DNA from 2 places in the Hydrogenophaga sp. H7 genome. Region 1 is predicted to be linked to the other one. Evidence: predicted binding sites of a transcription regulator. Region 1 holds the regulator's gene; the other holds the start of a gene.

Region 1 (10,868 bases):
CGCGGTGCTGGAACGACTCTCGCCCGGCCTCACGCCCGAGATGGTGGCCGCGGTCAGCAAGATCATGCGCAACCAGGACCTGATGCTGGTGGCGCGCAAATGCGAGGTGGTCACGCGCTTTCGCAACACGGTGGGCCTGCGCGGCCACCTGAGCGTTCGGCTGCAGCCCAACCACCCGACCGACGACCCGGCCGGCATCGTCGCCAGCCTGATCGACGGCCTGTTGCATGGCGCGGGCGACGCGGTGATCGGCGTCAACCCGGTGTCCGACAGCGTGCCCGACCTGGTGCGCCTCAACCACGTGCTGGCCGAGGTCATCGAGCGCGGCGCCGTGCCCACGCAGAGCTGCGTGCTCACCCACGTCACCAACACGATGCAGGCCATGCAGCTCGGCGCGCCGGTGGACCTGGTGTTCCAGTCCATCGCCGGCACCGAGGCGGCCAACCGCTCCTTCGGCATCACGCTGGCACTGCTGGACGAGGCGCACGCCGCGGCGCTTGAACTCAAGCGCGGCACGGTGGGCGACAACGTGATGTATTTCGAGACCGGGCAGGGCAGCGCGCTCTCGGCCAACGCCCACCACGGCGTGGACCAGCAGACCTGCGAGGCGCGTGCCTACGCGGTGGCGCGGCGCTACCGGCCCATGCTGGTCAACACCGTGGTCGGCTTCATCGGCCCGGAATACCTCTACGACGGCAAGCAGATCATCCGCGCCGGCCTGGAAGACCACTTCTGCGGCAAGCTGCTGGGCCTGCCCATGGGCTGCGACATCTGCTACACCAACCACGCCGAGGCCGACCAGGACGACATGGACAACCTCATGGTGCTGCTGGCCAGCGCGGGGCTGAACTTCCTGATCGGCGTGCCCGGCGCCGACGACGTGATGCTCAACTACCAGAGCACCTCGTTTCACGATGCGCTGGTGCTGCGCGACCTGCTGGGCCTGAAGCGCGCACCCGAGTTCGAGGCCTGGCTGCAGCGCGTGGGCGTGACCGGCGCCGACGGCCGCCTGCTGCCCGCCTCGGCGCAGCTGCCGCTGTCTCAGCGCCTGTGGACCCTGCCGGAGCCCGCATGACGAAGGACCTCTCGCCTGTGCCGGACGAACCGCACCACACCATCGAGGTCAGCGCCGACCCCTGGGCCCACCTCAGACGTTTCACGCCCGCGCGCATCGCCCTCGGGCGCGCCGGCGCCAGCTTGCCCACGCGCGAGGTGCTGGACTTCACCCTCGCTCATGCGCAGGCGCGCGACGCCATCCACCTGCCGCTGGACATGGACCTGCTGGCCGGACAGCTGCAGGCCGACGGCTGGCCCGCGCCGCTGCGGCTGCGCAGCCGGGCCCACGACCGCCACGAGTACCTGCTGCGCCCCGACCTGGGGCGCCGGCTGGATGAGGCCAGCGTCGCCGCGCTGCAGGCTTGGCGCGCCGACAACCCCGTGCCCGACCTGGCCCTGGTGGTGGGCGACGGCCTGTCGGCCCTGGGCATCCAGCGCCACACCGTGGCCCTGTTCGGTGCCATCCGCGAGGCGCTGGGCGGGGCCTTCGTGCAGAGCCCGCCGGTGCTGGTAGGCCAGGCCCGGGTGGCGGTGGCCGACGAGGTGGGCGAGCTGCTGGGTGCCCGCATGGTGGCCATGGTGGTGGGCGAGCGCCCCGGGCTGAGTTCGCCCGACAGCGTGGGCATCTACCTCACGCACGCGCCGCGCGTCGGCCGCACCGACGCCGAACGCAACTGCATCTCCAACGTGCGCCCGGCCGGCCAGGACCCGGTGACCGCCGCGCGGCGCCTGGCCTGGCTGGTGCACGAAGGCCTGCGCCTGGGCCTGACCGGCGTCGGCCTCAAGGACCACAGCGGCCTGCCCATGGTGGCGGCCACTTCCACGCAAGGGCTGTCTGGTTAAACTGGGCTGAACCGTTTCTGGTTCGTTCAAGTTTCAATCAGACATGCTGGACGCCCGCCAACTCGAAGCCCTGGCCGCCGTGGTCGAGCACCGCGGCTTCGGCCCGGCTGCCCAGGCCCTGAACCTCACGCTGGCGGCGGTGTCGCTGCGCATCAAGTCGCTCGAAGAACACCTGGGTCAGCGCCTGCTGGTGCGCGGCAAGGCGGTGCGCGCCACGGCCGCCGGCCAGGCCCTGCTGGCCCATGTGAAGCAGCTGCAGATGATGGAGGCCGACCTGCTGGCGGGGCTCCAGGGCGGGGCCGAGTCGCGGGCCGGTGCGGCCTGGCAGAGCCTGAGCGTGGCGACCAACGCCGACTCCGTGGCCAGCTGGTTCCTGCCCGGCGTGGCGCCGGTGCTGCAGAAACACCGGCTGCTGCTGGACGTGATGATCGACGACCAGGACCACACCCACGACCTGCTGCGCAGCGGCGACGTGATCGGCTGCGTCACCACCCTGGCCGAACCCATGCGCGGCTGCGTGGCCGAGCCGCTGGGCGTGATGCGCTACCGCTGTGTGGCGGCGCCCGAGGTGGTGCAGCGCTGCCGCACACCGCGCGGGGCGGTGTCGCCCCACCGGTTGCTGGCCCAGCCGGCGGTGATCTTCAATCGCAAGGACGCGCTGCAGGACGCCTTCCTGCTGCAGCACTTCGGCCTGAGGCAGCCCAGCTACCCGCGCCACTACGCGCCGGCGGTGGACGCCTTCGAGCGGGCGATCGAACTGGGGCTGGGCTGGGGCATGGTGCCCGAACAGAACCTGCCCGGGCGGCCGGGCCTGCAGGAAGTGCTGCCCGGCGCCACGGTGGACGTGACCCTGTACTGGCAGCACTGGGCGCGCGAGCCGCTGTCGGCGCAGCGGCTGACGCAGGCGGTCAAAGCGGCTGCGCATGCCGCCCTGCCGCCCGTGGCGGGCTGATCAGCCCTTCAGGCACTCGCTCATGAACTTCTTGCGCACATCGCCCTTGAGCGCCTTCTTGCCGGCCTCCTCGTTGCAGGTCTTCATCTTGTTCTGCTGGCTGTTGCCGGCCTCTTCCTCGCCGCTCAGGCACTTGCTCATGAAGGCCTTGCGCTCGTCGCCCTTGAGCGTCTTGGCTTTCGGGTCGGCATTGCAGGTCTTCATGCGGTTCTGCTGGGCGGTCGGCTTCTTGTCGGCCGCAGGGGCCGCCGCCGGTGCCGCGGCGGGAGCGGGTGCCGCAGCGGCGGCGGGTGCGGCCGCAGGAGCCGCCGTCTGGGCGAGGGCCAGGGAGAGGGTTCCGGTCAGGGCGAGCAGGGTCAGCAGTTGTTTCATGTGGTGCCTTGTGGGGTGAAGCGCCCGAAACGGGCCCGGAAACGATACCCGCGTTTGTCTTAAGGCTGTCTGACAGCCGGGGGCAGGGCTTTCCCGAACCTAAAATCCCGTCCCTATGCTCAAGATCAAACAGGAACTGCTGGCCGGCCTCGCGCAGGCGCTGGACCAGCTCTCGCCCGGTGCCGGCGACAAGGCCGCCTTCGAATCGCCCAAGGTCGCCGCCCATGGCGACTACGCCGTCACGGCCGCCATGCAGCTGGCCAAACCGCTGAAAGCCAACCCGCGCCAGCTGGGCGAGCAGCTCAAGGCCGCGCTGATGGCGCTGCCCGTCTACCAGCAGTGGGTGGCCGACATCGAGATCGCCGGGCCCGGCTTCCTGAACCTGCGGCTCAAGCCCGCGGCCAAGCAGGCCATCGTGACCGAGGTGCTGCAGGCCGGCGAGGCCTTCGGCGTCCAGCCGTCCAACGGCCAGCGCCTGATGGTGGAGTTCGTCTCGGCCAACCCCACCGGCCCGCTGCACGTGGGCCACGGCCGCCAGGCCGCGCTGGGCGACGCGATCTGCAGCCTGTATGAAACCCAGGGCTGGGACGTGTACCGCGAGTTCTATTACAACGACGCGGGCGTGCAGATCGGGACGCTGGCCACCAGCACGCAGCTGCGCATCAAGGGCTTCAAGCCCGGTGATGCCGAATGGCCCGAGGCCGCCTACAACGGCGACTACATCCAGGACATCGCCAACGACTACCTGGCGAAGACGACGGTGCATTCCGACGACCGCGAATTCACCGCCAGCGGCGACCCCGAGGCGCTGGACGACATCCGCCTGTTCGCCGTGGCCTACCTGCGCCACGAGCAGGACCTGGACCTCAAGGCCTTCGCGGTGAAGTTCGACAACTACTACCTCGAATCCAGCCTCTACACCAGTGGCCGCGTGGACGCGACGGTGCAGAAGCTGCGCGAGGCCGGCAAGACCTACGAGCAGGACGGCGCGCTGTGGCTCAAGTCCACCGAGTACGGCGACGACAAGGACCGCGTCATGCGCAAGGGCGACGGTTCGTACACCTACTTCGTGCCCGACGTGGCCTACCACATCGCCAAGTGGGAGCGCGGCTTCACCAAGGTCATCAACATCCAGGGCACCGACCACCATGGGACGATTGCGCGCGTGCGCGCCGGCCTGCAGGCCGCGGGCGTGGGCATCCCCCAGGGCTACCCGGACTACGTGCTGCACACCATGGTGCGCGTGGTGCGCAACGGCGAAGAGGTCAAGATCAGCAAGCGCGCTGGCAGCTATGTGACCCTGCGCGACCTGATCGAGTGGACCAGCAAGGACGCGGTGCGCTTCTTCCTGCTCAGCCGCAAGCCCGACACCGAATACACCTTCGATGTCGACCTGGCGGTGCAGAAGAACAACGACAACCCGGTCTACTACGTGCAGTACGCCCACGCGCGCATCTGCTCGGTGCTGGCGGCCTGGGGCGGTGACGTGGATTCGCTCGCCGGCGCCGACCTGTCGCCCCTGGATACGCCGGCCGCGCAGTCGCTGATGCTGCTGCTGGCCAAGTACCCGGCCATGCTGACCGCGGCAGCCGAGGGCTTTGCGCCGCACGACGTGACCTTCTACCTGCGCGAGCTGGCCGCGGCCTACCACAGCTACTACGACGCCGAGCGCATCCTGGTGGACGACGAAGCGGTCAAACGCGCCCGTCTGGCGCTGGTCCGGGCAACGGCACAGGTGTTGCACAATGGCCTGGCCGTGCTGGGCGTGAGCGCCCCGCAGAAGATGTGAACCTCCCACCTCCCATGAACATTTCATTCCCGCAGGCCCGCGCTCAGCGTGGTGGCACCCTGGTCGGCTTCGTGGTTGGCCTGCTCGTCGGCCTGGGCCTGGCGCTCTCGGTGGCTGTGTATGTGACGCGCGTGCCGGTGCCCTTCGTGGACCGCGGTGTCACCCGCAAGCCGGCCGACGATGCGGCCGAGGCCGAACGCAACAAGGGCTGGAACCCGAACGCCGGGTTGGTGAACAAGCCGCCGCCGCTGCCGGCTCCAGTCGAAACGACCCCGCCGGCCGCCGGCGACGCGGCACCGAAGGACGCCTCAGCGGCGGAGCCCGACAAGGCGCCGGCCGCCAAAGCCGCTGACGCGGCCACCAAGCCGGACAGCGATCCGCTGGGCGACCTCATGAGGGCCAAGGCCGGAGGGGCGTCGGAGCCCGCGGCTGCGCAGGGGGCCGACCCCTTCTCCTACTTCGTGCAGGCGGGGGCATTCAAGTCTCCCGAAGAGGCGCAGGCGCAGAAAGCACGGCTGGCCATGCTGGGCATGGACGCCACCATCACCGAACGCGAGCAGGCGGGGCGCACCGTGTTCCGTGTCCGCATGGGACCATTTGGCCAGAAGGCCATGGCCGAGGCCACGCGCGAACAGCTGGAGGTGAACGGGGTGGAAGCGGCGCTGGTGCGGGTGCAGCGCTGATTGCACGGTACCGAGGAACTTTTCGCTGTCCCGGGAGCCTGATTCAGGTCATTTCAAGGAGTCCGATTCCATGCATCGTCGAGATTTTTCGCGCAGCCTCCTGGTGGCTGGTGCCGCCACCGCCAGCGGGCTGACCCTGTCGCCGGCCCTGGCCCAGCGCGTGGCCTTCAAGGAAGGCACCGATTTCCAGCGGCTGGCCAAGCCGGCGCCGACCGAGAGCCCGGCGGGGCAGGTCGAGGTGGTCGAGTTCTTCGCGTACAGCTGCATCCACTGCTACAACTTTGAACCGGTCTTTCATGAGTGGATCAAGCGCAAACCGGCCCATGTGACGGTGCGCCGCATGCCGGTGGCCTTCAACCAGAACTTCGTGCCGATGCAGCGCCTGTACTTCACGCTGGAGGCCTTGAACCTGGTGGACACGCTGCACGTCAAGGTGTTCAAGGCGATCCACGAAGAGCGCCAGCCGCTGACGACCGCGCCCGCCATCACCGCCTGGATCGAAAAACAGGGTGTCAACCGCGAGCAGTTTCTGGGCATCTTCAATGGCCAGGCTGCCAAGCTGGCGGAGAAGGCCGTTGGTCTGCAGGACGCCTACCAGGTGGAAGGCACGCCCGCCCTGGGCATCGCCGGCAAGTTCTATGTGGGCGGACAAGGGCCGCGCACCCTGCTGGTGGCGGACTCGCTGATTGCCGAGGCCCGCAAAGGCTGACCGGTTTCTGACCCTCTTCCCTTCGGAGCCCGCCCTGTGCGGGCTTCCTGGTTTCATGGCGGGCACAATGTGCCGGCGCAGCGGCGAAACGCTCTGGGCGCCGCTACAATGAATGCAAGATCTGTGCCCTCAAACGCCATGCACCCACACGCACCAACCCCCCGTTCCATCGCCCGGATGTTGGCCGTCATTGGCCTGATGCTGCCCCTGCTGGCGCTGGCCGAAAAGGCCGACAAGGACAAGCCCATGAACGTGGAGGCCGATGCGCTGCGCTACGAAGAGACACGCCAGACCAGCGTGTTCACAGGCAACGTGGTGATCACCAAGGGCACCATCCTGATGCGCGGTGCCAAGCTGGACGTGCGCCAGGACCCGCAAGGCAATCAGTACGGTCTGCTGCTGGGCACCCCCGAAAAGGCCGGTTTCTTCCGCCAGAAGCGGGAAGGCGTGGACGAATGGATCGAGGGCGAGGGTGATCGCATCGAATACGACAGCAAGGCGCAGACGGTGCTGTTCACCGGTCGCGCGGTGCTGCGCCGCTACCGCGGCACCCTGCTCAACGACCAGAGCGTGGGCAGCGAGATCCTCTACAACAGCCTGACCGAGGTGTTCACGGTCAAGGGTGGGGACACCAGCAAGACCGCTGCCAACCCCACCGGCCGCGTGCGCGCCATGCTCACGCCGATCCCGGAAGAGGAGAAGAACGGCCCCGCCGCCCCGGCGACCGATCCGGCCACGCTGCGTCCCAGCGGCAAGATCACCGAGCCCAAGAAGTGACGGAGACCGTCGCCAGCGCCAGTCCGTCGGGCGGCATGCCGTCGCACAGCCGTCTGGAGGTCCGGGGACTCAAGAAGTCCTATGGCAGCCGCAAGGTGGTCAAGGACGTGTCCCTGTCGGTGGACAAGGGCGAGGTGGTGGGACTGCTGGGTCCCAACGGCGCCGGCAAGACCACGTCGTTCTACATGATCGTCGGCCTGCTGCGGGCCGATGGTGGCGAGATCCTGCTGGACGGTCACCGCATCGAGTCCCTGCCCATCCACCGCCGTGCCCGGCTGGGGCTGGGCTACCTGCCGCAGGAAGCCTCGATCTTCCGCAAGCTCACGGTGGCGCAGAACGTGCGCGCCGTGCTGGAGCTGCAGCAGGACGCGAACGGCCAGCCGCTGTCCGCGCGCGAGATCGATGCCCGGCTGGACGAGCTGCTCAAGGAGCTGCGCGTCGACCACCTGCGCGATTCGCCCGCGCCCGCCCTCTCGGGCGGTGAGCGCCGTCGCGTGGAGATCGCCCGCGCGCTGGCCACCCGGCCGCGGTTCATCCTGCTGGACGAGCCCTTCGCCGGCATCGACCCGATCGCGGTGCTGGAGATCCAGCACATCATCAGTTTCCTCAAGTCGCGCGGCATCGGTGTGCTGATCACCGACCACAACGTGCGCGAAACCCTGGGCATCTGCGACCACGCCTACATCATCAGCGACGGTCATGTGCTGGCCAGCGGTACCACCGCCGAGATCATCGAAAACGCCGAGGTGCGCCGCGTCTACCTGGGCGAGAACTTCCGCATGTGACGGAATGAGCCGATGAAGCAAGGTCTGTCGCTGCGGGTGTCGCAGCACCTCGCGCTCACGCCGCAACTGCAGCAGTCGATCCGCCTGTTGCAGCTGTCCACGTTGGAGATGGCTCAGGAAGTCGAGCAGATGCTCGACGAGAACCCGTTCCTGGAACGGGGCGAGGAAGTGGCCGATCGCGAAGATTTCGGCGTGCAGACCGCGGACGCACCGGTGGTCGCCGGCGAGCAGCTGGAAGAAGCGGCGCAGCCGGTGGTCGAGCTGCGCAGCGCCGAACCGGACACCCGCACCACCCAGGCCGACAGCGCAGACAGCGCCAGCGACGAGGTCGAGAGTCGGCTGGACGGCGCCGCGCCGGTCGAAGAAAGCTGGGAAGGCGACGGCACCGTCGAGATGGCGCCCGACGACAGCGAATGGGGCGGCGATGCACCCGCGCGCAACAGCGGTTCCGGCGGTGACGACGACGACACCGCCACGGCCGCCGACCTGGCCCGTGTGCCGGTTAGCCTTCAGGACCAGCTGCACGAGCAGGCGCGCTGCCTGCGCCTGTCGGACGAGGACAGCGCGGCGCTGTACTTCCTGATCGAGTCGCTCAACGACGACGGGTATCTGGAGGACAGCCTGCACGAGCTGGCGCGCGCCTGCTGGCGCCTGACCGCGGGCCGGCCGGCCGACGAAGAGCCGCGCTTCGACGAAGTCGAGGCCATTGAGCAGCGCCTGGGCATGGCCCTGCAGTGGCTGCAGCAGATGGAGCCCACGGGCGTGGGCGCGCGCGACCTGGGCGAGTGCCTGCGGCTGCAGATCATGGAGCTGCGCAACACGCCCTCCGCCCGCGCGGCGCTGGCGATCTGCGAGCAGCCGCTGGAGCTGATGGCCAAGCGCGACATCAAGCGCCTGTGTGCGGCCACCGGGCACGACGACGAGACCGTGCGCGCCGCGCTGGCGCTGATCGCCCGCCTGGAGCCCAAGCCGGGCCGGCGCTTCGTCGACGTCGAGCGCAACGTGGTGGTGCCCGACGTGATCGTCACCCGCGCCGGTCGCGGTTTCAAGGTCTCGCTCAACGCCGAGGTGATGCCGCGCCTGCGCGTGCACGACGTCTATGCCAACGCCCTGCGGGGGCGGCGCGAGGCCGGCGGCGAAGCGGGCCACGCGGCCATGCAGCAGCGGCTGCAGGAAGCGCGCTGGTTCATCAAGAACATCCAGCAGCGCTTCGACACCATCCTGCGCGTCTCCAGCGCCATCGTCGAGCGCCAGCGCAACTTCTTCATGCACGGCGAACTGGCCATGCGCCCGCTGGTGCTGCGCGAGATCGCCGACGAGCTGGGCCTGCACGAGTCGACCATCAGCCGCGTGACCACGGCCAAGTACATGGCCACGCCGTTCGGCACCTACGAGCTCAAGTACTTTTTCGGCTCCAGCCTGGGAACCGAGACCGGCGGCAATGCGTCGAGCACGGCGGTGCGCGCCCTGCTCAAGCAGTTCATCGCGTCCGAAGAGCCGACCAAGCCGCTGTCCGACAACCAGCTCTCGGACCTGCTCAAGGAGCAGGGCATCGAGTGCGCGCGCCGCACGGTCGCGAAATACCGCGAGGCGCTGCGCATCGCGCCGGCGAACCTGAGAAAAGCGCTTTGAACCAATTGAATCTTTTCCTCCCCTGCGCCGCCGGCGTGGAGGACTACCTCGCCGCCGAAGTCACGCGCATCACGGGCGAGACCGCGGTGCAGAAGTCGCGCGCCGGTGTGGCGCTGCTGGCGTCCTGGCGCGACGCGCTCAAGCTCAACCTGCACTGCCGGCTCGCGCAGCGCGTGCTGGTGCAGCTCTGGCACGGTGGCTACCGCAGCGAGAACGACCTGTACGCGGCCGCCAGCGAGGTCGCCTGGGAAATCTGGTTCACGCCGCAGCAGACGATCAAGGTCGAGGTCACGGCGCAGCACAGCCCGCTCAAGAGCCTGAACTTCGCGGCGCTCAAGATCAAGGACGCAGTCTGCGACCGCTTCCGCGACAAGCGCGGCGAGCGCCCCAGCGTCAACACCACCTGGCCCGACGTGCGGCTCTACGCCCACCTGACCACCGACACGGTGAGCCTCTACATCGACACCTCGGGCGAGCCGCTGTTCAAGCGCGGCTGGCGCGAGGACAAGGGCGACGCGCCGCTGAAGGAAACGCTGGCCGCGGCCATGATCGCCGCCACCGGCTGGAACGGTGCCGAAGCCGAATCGCTGGACGACATCGTGCCGCTGTACGACCCCTGCTGCGGCAGCGGCACGGTGGCGATCGAGGCGGCACAGATCGCGCTGCGGGTCGCTCCCGGTCTGCAGCGCCGCTTCGCGTTCGAGAAGCTGCTGCCGTTCCAGCCACACGTCTGGCACGCCCTCAAGGACGAGGCCGCGAAGCAGCGCCGCGAGTGGCCGGCCGGGCGCAAGCCCATCGTGTTCGGCAGTGACGTGGCCTTCCGCATGGTCGACTTCGCGCAGCGCAACGCCGAACGCGCGGGTGTGGCCTTCGCGATGGAGCTGCGTGGCGGTGACGCGCTGCAGCGCATGCCGCCGACCGACAAGCCCGGCGTGATGCTGCTGAACCCGCCCTATGGCGAGCGCATTGCGGCTGCCGGGGTGGCAGGGCAGAGCGCCCAGGTGCGGGCGGCCGAACGCGGTGCGCGTGCGCCCCGCACCTTCACCGTGGGTGCCAAGGCCGCTCCCGAGCCCGGCTTAGGCCGCGAGAGCGCCCAGATGGCCGATGGCAGCGACGGCAGCGATTTCTTCGCACAGCTGGCCACGCACTGGAAGAGCCACTACGCCGGCTGGAGCGCTTGGTTGCTCACGCCCGACCTCAAGCTGCCCGGCAAGATGCGTTTCAAGGAGTCGCGCCGCGTGCCGCTGTGGAACGGTCCCATCGAGTGCCG
Region 2 (10,868 bases), on a different contig from region 1:
GTGATCAGGCTCAGCTCGACCAGCGTGGCGGTCTTGCGGCCCACGTACTGCGCCAGCAGGCCCAGGGGGAAACGCATGATGGCGCCGGCCACGATGGGGATGGACAGCAGCAGGCCCTTCTGAGCGGCGGTGAGGTTGAACTCCTCGCTGATGAAGGGGGCCATGGCGCCGTTCATCACCCAGATGACGAAGGAGAACATCAGGTAGAAAAAGGCGGCGAACAGCGTGGGCGTGTGGCCACTTTGGAGGAACGAGCGGAATCCGGCCATGGTCGTGGTCTGTGGAGTGGGGCGGGGTGGATGCACCACGGCCGCAGGCCACCCGGGCGGGCGCTGCGGTCGCGGAGGCGCCTGTTCACCGCGAACGCGGCGTGGCGCAGAGAGGGAAGGCCTTCGTCAGCCTTCGCCCGATTTCTTGCAAGCTTCGTGCCCGTCGAATCACGGGCGGGATGCACCAGCTTGGGGTGCGTGCGCTCAGGCGGCTTTCTCGACGTGCGCCTGGCGCGTGTAGAGGAAGTCGATGACCGCCTTGCGGTGCTGCTGGTACTGCGGATCGTCGGCCAGGGCGACGCGGTGGCGCGGGCGCGGCAGGTCGACGCTCAGCACCTCGCCGATGGTGGCGGCCGGCCCGTTGGTCATCATCACGATCTTGTCGGACAGCAGCACCGCCTCGTCCACGTCGTGCGTGACCATGACCACGGTGGCGTGGGTCTTGCCGACGATCTCCAGCAGCTCGTCCTGCAGCTTGGCGCGGGTGAGCGCGTCCAGCGCGCCGAAGGGCTCGTCCATCAGCAGCACCTTGGGCTCCATCGACAGCGCACGGGCAATGCCCACGCGCTGCTTCATGCCGCCCGAGATTTCGCCGGGGCGCTTCTGCGCGGCGGCCTTCAGGCCCACCAGTTCCAGCGCCGCATCGGTGCGCACCTTCAGCTGGATGCGGGTTTCGGTGCGGCCGAACACCCGCTCCACAGCCAGGAAGATGTTCTCGTAGCAGGTCAGCCAGGGCAGCAGCGAATGGTTCTGGAACACCACGGCGCGCTCGGGGCCAGGGCCAGCGATTTCCTTGTCGGCGCACAGCAGCACGCCGCTGGTGGGCGTGGTCAGGCCGGCGATCAGGTTCAGCAGTGTGGACTTGCCGCAGCCCGAGTGGCCGATCAGCGCGACGAACTCGCCTTTGGCGACGGAGAGGTTGATGTCCTTGAGCGCGGGGAACAGGCCCTTTCTGGTCTTGAAGGTCTGCTCGACGCCCTGGATGTCGATGTACTTCGTGTTCATGCTTTCACTTCCTCATAGGTGAAGAGAGAGGCCAGCTTGATGAGCGCGAACTCCAGCAGCAGGCCGACGATGCCGATCACGAAGATGGCGATGATGATGCTGGAGACGTTGAGGTTGTTCCACTCGTCCCAGACCCAGAAGCCGATGCCCACGCCGCCGGTCAGCATCTCCGCCGCTACGATCACCAGCCAGGCGGTGCCCACCGCCAGGCGCACGCCGGTCAGCAGGTAGGGCAGCACGGCGGGGAACAGGATCTTGGTGAAGATCTTCCACTCGCTGAGGTTGAGCACGCGGGCCACGTTCATGTAGTCCTGCGGCACGCGCTGCACGCCCACCGCGGTGTTGATGACCATGGGCCAGATCGAGCAGATGAAGATGGTCCAGATGGCGGCCGGGTTGGCGCCCTTGAACACCAGCAGACCGATGGGCAGCCAGGCCAGCGGCGAGACCGGGCGCAGCAGGCTGATGAGCGGGTTGAACATGCGCGAGAGGAAGACCGAGCGGCCGATGGCAAAGCCCGCCGGGATGCCCACCAGCGCCGCCATGCCGAAGCCGATGGCCACGCGCTGCAGCGAGGCCAGCACGTTCCAGCCCACGCCCTGGTCGTTCGGACCGTTGCGGTAGAACGGGTCGGAGAACACCTGCACCGCCTGCGCCCAGGTCTCGGCCGGTTTGGGTATGCCGCTGTTGGAGGTGGACGCGATGGCCTGCCAGACCAGCACGAGCACCGCCAGACCCAGCACCGGCGGCAGCACGGCCATCCAGAAGCTGCGCAGATCGACCGCGGGCTTTTTCGGAGCAGGGGGCGCTGCGGCGGGCCTGGCTTGAGAGGCGGTCATGGCTTTGGCGATCGGCGAGGTGGTGGGGCTGGCGGCGGGCGGGGCCGAAGCCTCCAGCGGCATGTGAAAAACAGCGGCGACCATGGTGGTGCTCCTTGTGAAGGGTCAGGCCTTGATGGCGAAGCCGTCGGCGTACTTGGCGGGGTCCTTGCCGTCCCACACCACGCCGTCCATCAGCTTGCTGCTGCGCATCGGGTCCTTGGGCACGCTGATGCCCATGGCGCCTGCGACGGACTTGTAGAGCTCGATCTGGTTGATCTGCTTCGCGATGCCGAGGTAGTCGGGGTGGCTCTTGATCAGGCCCCAGCGCTTGTGCTGGGTGAGGAACCACATGCCGTCGGACAGGTAGGGGAAGTTGACCTTGCCGTCGTTGAAGAACTTCATGTGGTTGGGGTCGTCCCAGGTCTTGCCCATGCCGTTCTGGTAACGGCCCAGAATGCGCTGGTTGATCGCGTCGACACCGGTGTTGATGTAGGCCTTCTGCGCCACGGTCTCGGCCATCTTCAGCTTGTTCTGCAGACCGGCATCGATCCACTTGCTGGCTTCGAGCACGGCCATCATCACGGCGCGCGTGGTGTTGGGGTACTTCTTGGTGAACTCGGCCGTGGTGCCCAGCACCTTTTCAGGGTGGTCCTTCCAGAGGTCCTGCGTGGTGTTGGCCGTGATGCCGATGCCGTCCATGATGGCGCGGTGGTTCCAGGGCTCGCCCACGCAGAAGCCGTCCATGTTGCCCACGCGCATGTTGGCCACCATCTGCGGCGGCGGCACGGTGATCAGCTTGGCGCCCGACAGCGGGTTGATGCCCGCGGCGGCCAGCCAGTAGTGCATCCACATGGCGTGGGTGCCGGTCGGGAAGGTGCCCGCGAAGGTGTACTCGCGTTTGTTGGCGGCCATGAACCTGGCCAGGGACGGGCCGTCCACCGCGCCCTTGTCGGCCAGCGCCTTGGACAGCGTGATCGCCTGGCCGTTGTTGTTCAGGCTCATCAGCACCGCCATGTCCTTCTTGGGGCCGGCCGTGCCCATGTGCACACCGTAGACCAGGCCATAGAGCACGTGGGCGAAGTCCAGCTCGCCGTTGACCAGCTTGTCGCGCACGCCGGCCCAGCTCGCCTCCTTGGTCGGCACGATGGTCACGCCGTATTTCTTGTCGAAGCCCAGCACGCTGGCCATCACCACGCTGGCGCAGTCGGTCAGCGGGATGAAACCGATCTTGACCTCGGTCTTCTCCGGCGCGTCGGAGCCGGCGGCCCAGACGCCGCTGTGGCCCAGGGTGGAGAAGACGGTGGCGGCGGCCGCGCCCTTCTTGATGAAGTCGCGGCGCGAGCCGCTGTCGGCGGCGGGCGCGGCGGCGGTCTCGGGTGTCGTGGCGCGGTGGTCGTTCATGCTCAACTCCTGTGAAGAAAAAAACCAAAAACTGAAACCGGAAAAACAAAACGGCGCCCATTCCAGGCCCCCCTGTCGGGGGCGAGAAATGGACGCCGTTGTCCTGAGTGTCCTGAGACGGTCGGGAGGGTGTGCCGCCATTGGCACGTCCCGTTGTCCATCCTTCAGCACGGACCGTGCCAGCTTGTTGCTCTGTGCCGCCGTGTTGGGGTAAGTTTTTGATTTGTATGTGTTTTTTGAAACGCTCAGTGAGGCGGTGGGGCGGCGGACGCCGTCGGGGTGGCTTCAAACTGGTGCGCTGTTGTGGTGCGGCACAGCTTTTGTGCGCCGCAGCAGGGCGGCTCAGCGCAGGCCCGGCGGCAGGATCTCGGCCATGGCCAGCACCGCCTGCGCCACGTCCACCAGGCGCCGGTTCTGGTTCATCGCCATCTGGCGCAGCGTCTTGTGCGCCTCGTGCTCGCTGAGCTGGCGGTGTGCCATCAGCAGGCCCTTGGCGCGTTCGACGATCTTGCGTTCGTTCAGGCTGGCACGGACCATGTCCAGCTCGTCACCCATCTGCTGCAGGCGCTGCGCCTGTTCGTGCACCAGTTCGAGGATCGAGCGTTCCACCTGCGGGCCGTAGGCCTGCACCGGGTGCCCCAGGTTCACCGGCGGCGCGGGGGCGGCCTGGCCTTCGTCGAAGAAGTCGCCGTGCTCGGGCAGGTCCTCGCCCAGCGACTCGGCGCGCTGCCACTTCTGGAAGTCGGCCAGGTCGCGGGTGGCGGCCGCCAGGCGCTGGTGGCACAGGGCCTCCAGCTCGGCGGCCAGCGCGTCCTCCACCGTCTTCATGGTGTCCATGCGGGCGGTGCAGGCGTCGAACCAGATCTGGCTCAGGCCGGTGTCCAGCGGGCCGCCGGGCAGCGAGGTGGCCAGGATGCGGCGCAGCCGCTCCAGCGAGGCCTGCGTGTCGTGCCGCTGCACGGCGGCCCAGGCCTCGCGCAGCGGCTCGCTGGCGAAGTCGGCGAACACCTGCAGGCAGCGTTCCTGCGAGTCGATCAGGTGCAGCAGGCGCTGCTGGCCGTCGGCCTGCGCGCAGCCCGCCGCAAACAGGGCCGAGCCGGTGGCGCGTTCCTGGCCGGCGAATTCCTTGCCCTGGATGAAGTTGAACAGGGCCACCAGGCGGCGCGAGATGTCGGGGTCCGAGGCGCTGTCGGCGGCCTCGAACACCACCGCCAGCAGGCCGTTGATCAGGCGGATGTAGCCGGCGGTGGCGCGTGCGGCGCTCCAGACCTGTGTCTGCACACGCAGGCGCAGCAGGGGCAGGGCGTCCAGGCCCTGCAGCACATAGGCGATGCGGCTGAACAGGCGGGCGCCGTTGCCGGCGCGCGGGGTCTCGGTGTCCAGGGTGTCGAAGGAGGCGCGCACCTCGGCCTGCAGCTCGTCGCAGCACGCCACCTGGGCCAGGCGCTCATCGGCCCAGTGCTGGCCTTGCGAGGCGAGGTACAGGTTGGACAGGCCGCGCTCGCGCTGCAGCGCATGGATGAAGCGGCCGGTGGCGTTGACCAGGGCGCTGGTCAGCGCCAGCTGTTGCAGGCCGGCGATTTCACAGCGCTTGGCGGCAATGAGGAAACAGAAGGCCGATTTCATGCCCCGGGGTGGCAGCAACATTCGTGCCGCCGCGCGGTGTGCACGACGCACCGACTGGTGGGTGAAACGGCGCCGCCTGTCAGCCCGGCGGGCTGGAGCCGGATGACGGCGGGGGATTCGGGTCCAATTCCGGGTTCGTGCGTTTTCCGGAAGCAGAGGGTGCCCATGGTGTGGTTGAAGCGAGGTGTGGCGTGGGCGGTGTTGTCCGCGGGTCTTCTGACCGCCTGTGGTGGTGGCCAGACAGACCAGGAGGCCAGCGCCCGGCAGCAGGCGGCCGGTGCTGGCGTGGTCGCGAGGACGACGTCTTCGACCGGCGGCGCAGACGCGGTGCCTGTCTCGCTCGGGGTGGCGAATGTGCGCAAGGCCGCTTCGGGCCGGGTGGCGGTGTTCCGCTTCTACAACACGGGCACGGGCGCGCACTTCTACACCACCAGCATCGAAGAGCGCGAGGCGGTGTACCGGACCGCGGCCCACATGAGCCCGGAGGGCGAGGCCTTCTACGCGGCCGGCGCCGCCGGAGCCGGGCTGAGCCCGGTGCACCGCTTCTACAACACGCAGACCGGTGTCCACTTCTACACCATCAGCGAGGCCGAGCGGGCCAATGTCGAGGCCAACCTCCCGCAGTTCACTTACGAGGGCATCGCCTACTACGCCAGCCAGACGCCAGCGGCCGGGTTCACGCCGCTCTACCGCTTCCTCGTGGTGCGCCAGGGCGTGCACTTCTACACCGCCAGCGAGGAAGAAAGCCTGCGCCTGCAGGCCACCATGACCGCGACGCACCGGTACGAAGGCGTGGGTTACCACGTGATGGTCTCGGCCTGCGCCAGCCCGCCTTGCGGCCCGACCGGCCCCAACCGGCCGCGGGTCTTCATTTCCCTGCACGGCAACAACCAGCTGGCCGACAACGCCGCGCTGGACGCACAGTGGACCTACGTGCGCCAGAACGCGCATGGCATCTGGGGCAACAACGCCAAGATCACGGACGAACAGAGCGCGAACCTCATCCGCAAGATGACCACGCGGAACCTGATCACCGAATACCCGGTGCCCCCGGGCACGTCTGCGTGGCTGCCGCTTCTCGCGTTCAACAACCTCCAGGTGCTCTACCCGGACATGGACCAGAGCCTCAACCCGGAGGCCATCGCCTTCTACACCAGCGACACCAGCCGCTGGAATGGTCGCACCGTGGCCCAGGCCGAAGCGATCTACACCGACCCCACCGCGCCGGCGAGCCGCCGCTACGGAGCCGTCTACACCGGCTGGCAGCCGCAGAACTTCGACCCCACCAACCCCCAGGTACATCTACGCGAATGCCAACGCGGTGCTGGCTTTCCGCAGCAGCAAAGGCACCTTCATCGAGTGTCCGCTGGGTGCCTGCACCAGCGGGAAGCTCGGCGAGGCGTTCCGCCGGGCGATCCGTGAGACCCACGTGCGCGGCCGGCCCTTCATCTGGTTTGCGAGCAATGCGTTCAGCACCAGCCCGGACTGGCTGGCCGCCTTTCAGGCGACCTACAACGCGATTGCGGCCGAAGGCCTGTGGCGGCCAGAGGACGCGATTGCCATCGTGAACTACGACGGCGTGTATCCCAAGCTGCCGGAAACCCTGGGCGGCGGTGTTGCCGCCGACACGTCGATGGGGCTGGCCTACTGGGCGCTCCAGCAGCGCGCCGCCGCCACCCCCTGACCGCGCCGCGCCCGGGGGGCGGCCGAAGCCCTTGTCAGGCCGGCGTCATGCCGTGCCGGCGCTTGAGGTCGGCGGTCTGCGGGCTGGCCAGGAAGTCAAGGAAGCCTTGCACGGCCCCGGCCTGGGTGCTCACGGTGGCGCGGGCCGCCGAGAAGGTGGTGACGATCTGCACGGCCTCGGGCAGACCGCCGATCACGTCGATGCCCGGAACCCCCGTCATTTCGCTGAGCTGCTGGAAGCCCAGCGCAACCTCGCCTTTGGCGATCAGCGACGCCACCGAGGTGCCTGGCGGCGGCGTGACGATGCGCGGTGCGATCTGCTGCGCAATGCCCCAGCGCTCGAACAGCTTCGCCAGTTGCACACCGCTGGGACCGGTGGAGTAGCCGAGCGTGGGCGCGGCCAGCACCGCGGCCTTGAGCGCGGCTTCGGTGGCGATGTCCGGGTGCGGGGTGCCGGCCGGCACGGCCACGGCCACGGCCGAGCGGACCATGTCGGTGCGGCTGTCGGCCGCCACGTGGCCGCTGACGGCCAGCTTCTCGATCGCGTCCGAGGCCAGGGCCACGATGTCGAAGGCCTCGCCGGCCACGACGCGTTTGGCCGCGTCGACGCCGCCGACCGAAGTGACGGCGACCATGGTGTCCGGCTGTTGCGCCGAATACGCGGCCACCAGGTCGGCCAGCAGGGCCTTGGTGGCCATGGAAGAGATCAGGGTCAGGGAAGTGGTCGGCATGGCGGCAAAGGGCTCGTGGGCGGAGCCCGCCAGCGTATCAAAGCCACTCTCGTCTGACCCGTGTCCGCGCGTTCTTTCTGTTATCAGGCCACGGCATGGACCGGCGCGGCCGCCGCTGCGACCGGGGGCGCTGAGGGCACCAGCTGCGCGCGCACCGACACCACCCCGCCGACCATGATCAGCGCTGGCGGGCGCACCTGGTGGCGCAGCGCCAGCGCGGGCAGCTCGGCCAGCGTGCCGGTGATGCAGCGTTCGTCGGGCAGGGTGGCCTTCTCGACCAGTGCGGCTGGCGTCTGCGGCGACAGGCCGTGGGCGATCAGCTGGCGGCAGATCTCGGGCAGGTTGTTCACACCCATGTAGAGCACCACGGTCTGGCGCGGGCGCGCGAGCATGGCCCAGTCCATGTCCAGGCCCTGGCCGTCGCGCAGGTGGCCGGTGGCCAGCACGAGGGAACAGGCGTGGTCGCGGTGGGTCAGCGGAATGCCGACCGAGGCCGCGGCACCCTGAGCGGCCGTGAGGCCGGGGACCACGGTGAACGGAATGCCCTCGGCGGCCAGGGCCTGGGCCTCTTCGCCGCCGCGGCCGAAGATGTAGCCGTCGCCGCCCTTGAGCCGCAACAGTGAGCGGCCGCTGCGCGCCAGTTGCACCATGAGTTCGATGATCGAGGCCTGGGGCAGGGTGTGGCGCGAGCTTTCCTTGCCGACATAGATGCGCTCGGCGTCGGGGCTCAGGTGTTCCAGCACCGCCGGGCTGACCAGGTGGTCGTACAGCACCAGCCGCGCCGCCTGCAGGGCCTTCACCGCCTTCACCGTCAGCAGATCCGGGTCGCCCGGGCCCGCGCCCACCAGCGTCACCGTGCCCGGAGGCGCTGCGCAGCCATCGGCATCGGCGGTCCGCGCGGGGGTGATCAGGTTGACCAGGTTCATGACTCGCTCCGTCGTGGGATGGCGGCCCGGCTGCATCGCCGGGACGTCCGTTGTTGTGAGGCCCATTGTTCGGACGCGACGGAGGACCGTCCTTGAACCAGTTCAAGGACAACGCCTGTGACCGGGCAGAGCATGTGCCTGCTCGCATCGGCCATGGACAGCAGCCGGGCGAGCGGGCACAGCGCCCCACCAGGGACGGCCACTTCAAACGCTGCTCCACGACGGAGAGAGAACATCATGAGATCCCGCACCACGATTCGCCTGACGATGCTGGCGATGGCGGCACTGATCGGCACCGGCGCGTTCGCGCAGGCGGCTGCAGACAAGAAGCTCAGCCCGGCGGAAGCCAACTACCAGGCCGGCGGATCGCCGCTGGTCAACGAGCCGATGTACCAGGCGACCAATCCCAAGGCGCCGCCGATGACGCAGGCCGAGTTCGACACCGCACGCAAGATTTACTTCGAGCGCTGCGCCGGCTGCCACGGCGTGCTGCGCAAGGGCGCCACCGGCAAACCGCTGACACCCGACATCACCATCGGCAAGGGCACGGACTACCTCAAGGTGTTCATCGCCTACGGCTCCCCGGCCGGCATGCCCAACTGGCAGACCAGCGGCGAGATGAGCGAGAAGGAAGTGGACCTGATGGCGCGCTACATCCAGCACGACGCGCCCACGCCGCCCGAATACAGCCTGGCCGACATGAAGGCCACCTGGAAGGTGATCGTCCCGCCCGAGAAGCGGCCGACGAAGAAGATGAACAACTACAACATCACCAACATCTTCAGCACCACGCTGCGGGACACGGGTGAGGTGGCGCTGATCGATGGCGACACCAAGCAGATCATCAACATCGTCAAGACCGGCTACGCGGTGCACATCTCGCGCCTGTCGGCCTCGGGTCGCTACCTGTTCGTGATCGGCCGCGACGCCAAGATCAACATGATCGACCTGTGGATGGAGAAGCCCGACAACGTGGCCGAGATCCGCACCGGCCTGGAAGCGCGCTCGGTCGAAACCAGCAAGTTCAAGGGCTTTGAAGACAAGTACGCGATCGCCGGTTCGTACTGGCCGCCCCAGTTCGTGATCATGAACGGCGACACGCTGGAGCCGCTGAAGATCGTGGCCACCCGAGGCAACACGGTCGACACGCAGGAGTACCACCCCGAGCCGCGCGTGGCCTCCATCGTGGGCAGCCACTACAAGCCCGAGTTCGTGGTGAACGTGAAGGAAACCGGGCAGACCCTGCTGGTGGACTACTCCAACATCGATGCGCTCAAGGTCACCACCATCGGCACCGCGCGCTTCCTGCACGACGGCGGCCTGGACTCGACCAAGCGCTACTTCATGGTGGCGGCCAACAACAGCAACAAGATCGCGGCGGTGGATCTGAAGGAAGGCAAGCTGACCAAGCTGATCGACGTGGGCAAGATCCCGCACCCGGGCCGTGGCGCCAACTTCGTGCACCCGACCTACGGGCCCGTGTGGTCCACCGGCCACCTGGGCGACGAGACCATCTCGCTGATCGGCACCGACCCGGTCAAGCACCCCAAGAATGCCTGGAAGGTGGTGCAGACCCTCAAGGGCCAGGGCGGCGGCGCGCTCTTTATCAAGAGCCACCCGAAGAGCAGGCACCTGTACTCGGACACCCCGCTCAACCCCGATCCGAAGATCTCGCAATCGGTCGCGGTGTACGACATCGACAACCTGGAGAAGGGCTACACCGTGCTGCCGATCGCCGATTGGGCGGGCATCAAGGACGACGGCGCCAAGCGCGTCGTGCAGCCCGAGTTCAACCGGGCCGGCGACGAGGTCTGGTTCTCGGTGTGGAGCGCCAAGAACAAGGAGAGCGCGCTGGTGATCGTGGACGACAAGACGCTCAAGCTCAAGGCCGTGATCAAGGACCCGCGCCTGATCACGCCGACCGGGCACTTCAACGTGCACAACACCCAACACGATGTGTATTGAGGGCACCCCCCTGCGCCGCTGACGCGGCTTCCCCCCTCCGTGGCGCGCCTGCGGCGCTTCGAGGGGGGACGGCCCCTGCGACCCGGCAAAGCCGGTTCCGCGGGGCCCCTGGGTGAAGTCATTTCGTCTTCGTTGTTTTTCTTCTGGAGAACTTCATGAGAGTGTTTGTTTCTGCTGTAGCGGCTGCTGTGCTTGCGCTGGGTTCCGGCGCTGCCTTCGCCGACGGCGAGGCGGCCATGAACAAGGCCGGGTGCATGGCCTGCCATGCCAAGGACAAGAAGCTGGTCGGGCCTTCGTTCAAGGACATTGCGGCCAAGTACAAGGGCCAGGATGTCACGGCCAAGCTGTTCGACAAGGTGCGCAAGGGCGGGTCCGGCGTGTTCGGCCCCATCCCCATGTCGCCCAACGGGCCCGACAAGATCGCCGACCCCGACCTCAAGG

What was found. Region 1 encodes sigma-54, which starts transcription at its own class of promoters, with help from an activator protein. Its sites were predicted from a motif close to TGGCANGNAANCTGCTTT; they were not measured.
Region 2: the regulator sigma-54 is predicted to act here: its motif matches at 3,661-3,678, upstream of BC358_RS18465 (CmpA/NrtA family ABC transporter substrate-binding protein).

Annotation. Positions count from the first base shown of each region.
Region 1 covers NZ_MCIC01000020.1:168,131-178,998, forward strand. Annotated here, with positions in the region: gene BC358_RS21515 (ethanolamine ammonia-lyase subunit EutB) at 1-1,075, shown strand, start outside; gene eutC (ethanolamine ammonia-lyase subunit EutC) at 1,072-1,899, shown strand; gene BC358_RS21525 (HTH-type transcriptional regulator ArgP) at 1,943-2,851, shown strand; gene BC358_RS21530 (PsiF family protein) at 2,852-3,223, opposite strand; gene argS (arginine--tRNA ligase) at 3,339-5,012, shown strand; gene BC358_RS21540 (SPOR domain-containing protein) at 5,027-5,695, shown strand; gene BC358_RS21545 (thiol:disulfide interchange protein DsbA/DsbL) at 5,766-6,404, shown strand; gene lptA (lipopolysaccharide transport periplasmic protein LptA) at 6,582-7,181, shown strand; gene lptB (LPS export ABC transporter ATP-binding protein) at 7,217-7,966, shown strand; gene BC358_RS21560 (RNA polymerase factor sigma-54) at 7,979-9,598, shown strand; gene BC358_RS21565 (class I SAM-dependent RNA methyltransferase) at 9,595-10,868, shown strand, end outside.
Region 2 covers NZ_MCIC01000018.1:160,805-171,672, reverse strand. Annotated here, with positions in the region: gene BC358_RS18480 (nitrate/nitrite transporter) at 1-269, opposite strand, end outside; gene BC358_RS18475 (ABC transporter ATP-binding protein) at 474-1,274, opposite strand; gene ntrB (nitrate ABC transporter permease) at 1,271-2,197, opposite strand; gene BC358_RS18465 (CmpA/NrtA family ABC transporter substrate-binding protein) at 2,219-3,496, opposite strand; gene BC358_RS18460 (nitrate regulatory protein) at 3,839-5,122, opposite strand; gene BC358_RS18455 (hypothetical protein) at 5,324-6,544, shown strand; gene BC358_RS18450 (hypothetical protein) at 6,552-6,806, shown strand; gene BC358_RS18445 (substrate-binding domain-containing protein) at 6,841-7,536, opposite strand; gene cobA (uroporphyrinogen-III C-methyltransferase) at 7,620-8,462, opposite strand; gene BC358_RS18435 (nitrite reductase) at 8,700-10,427, shown strand; gene BC358_RS18430 (c-type cytochrome) at 10,583-10,868, shown strand, end outside.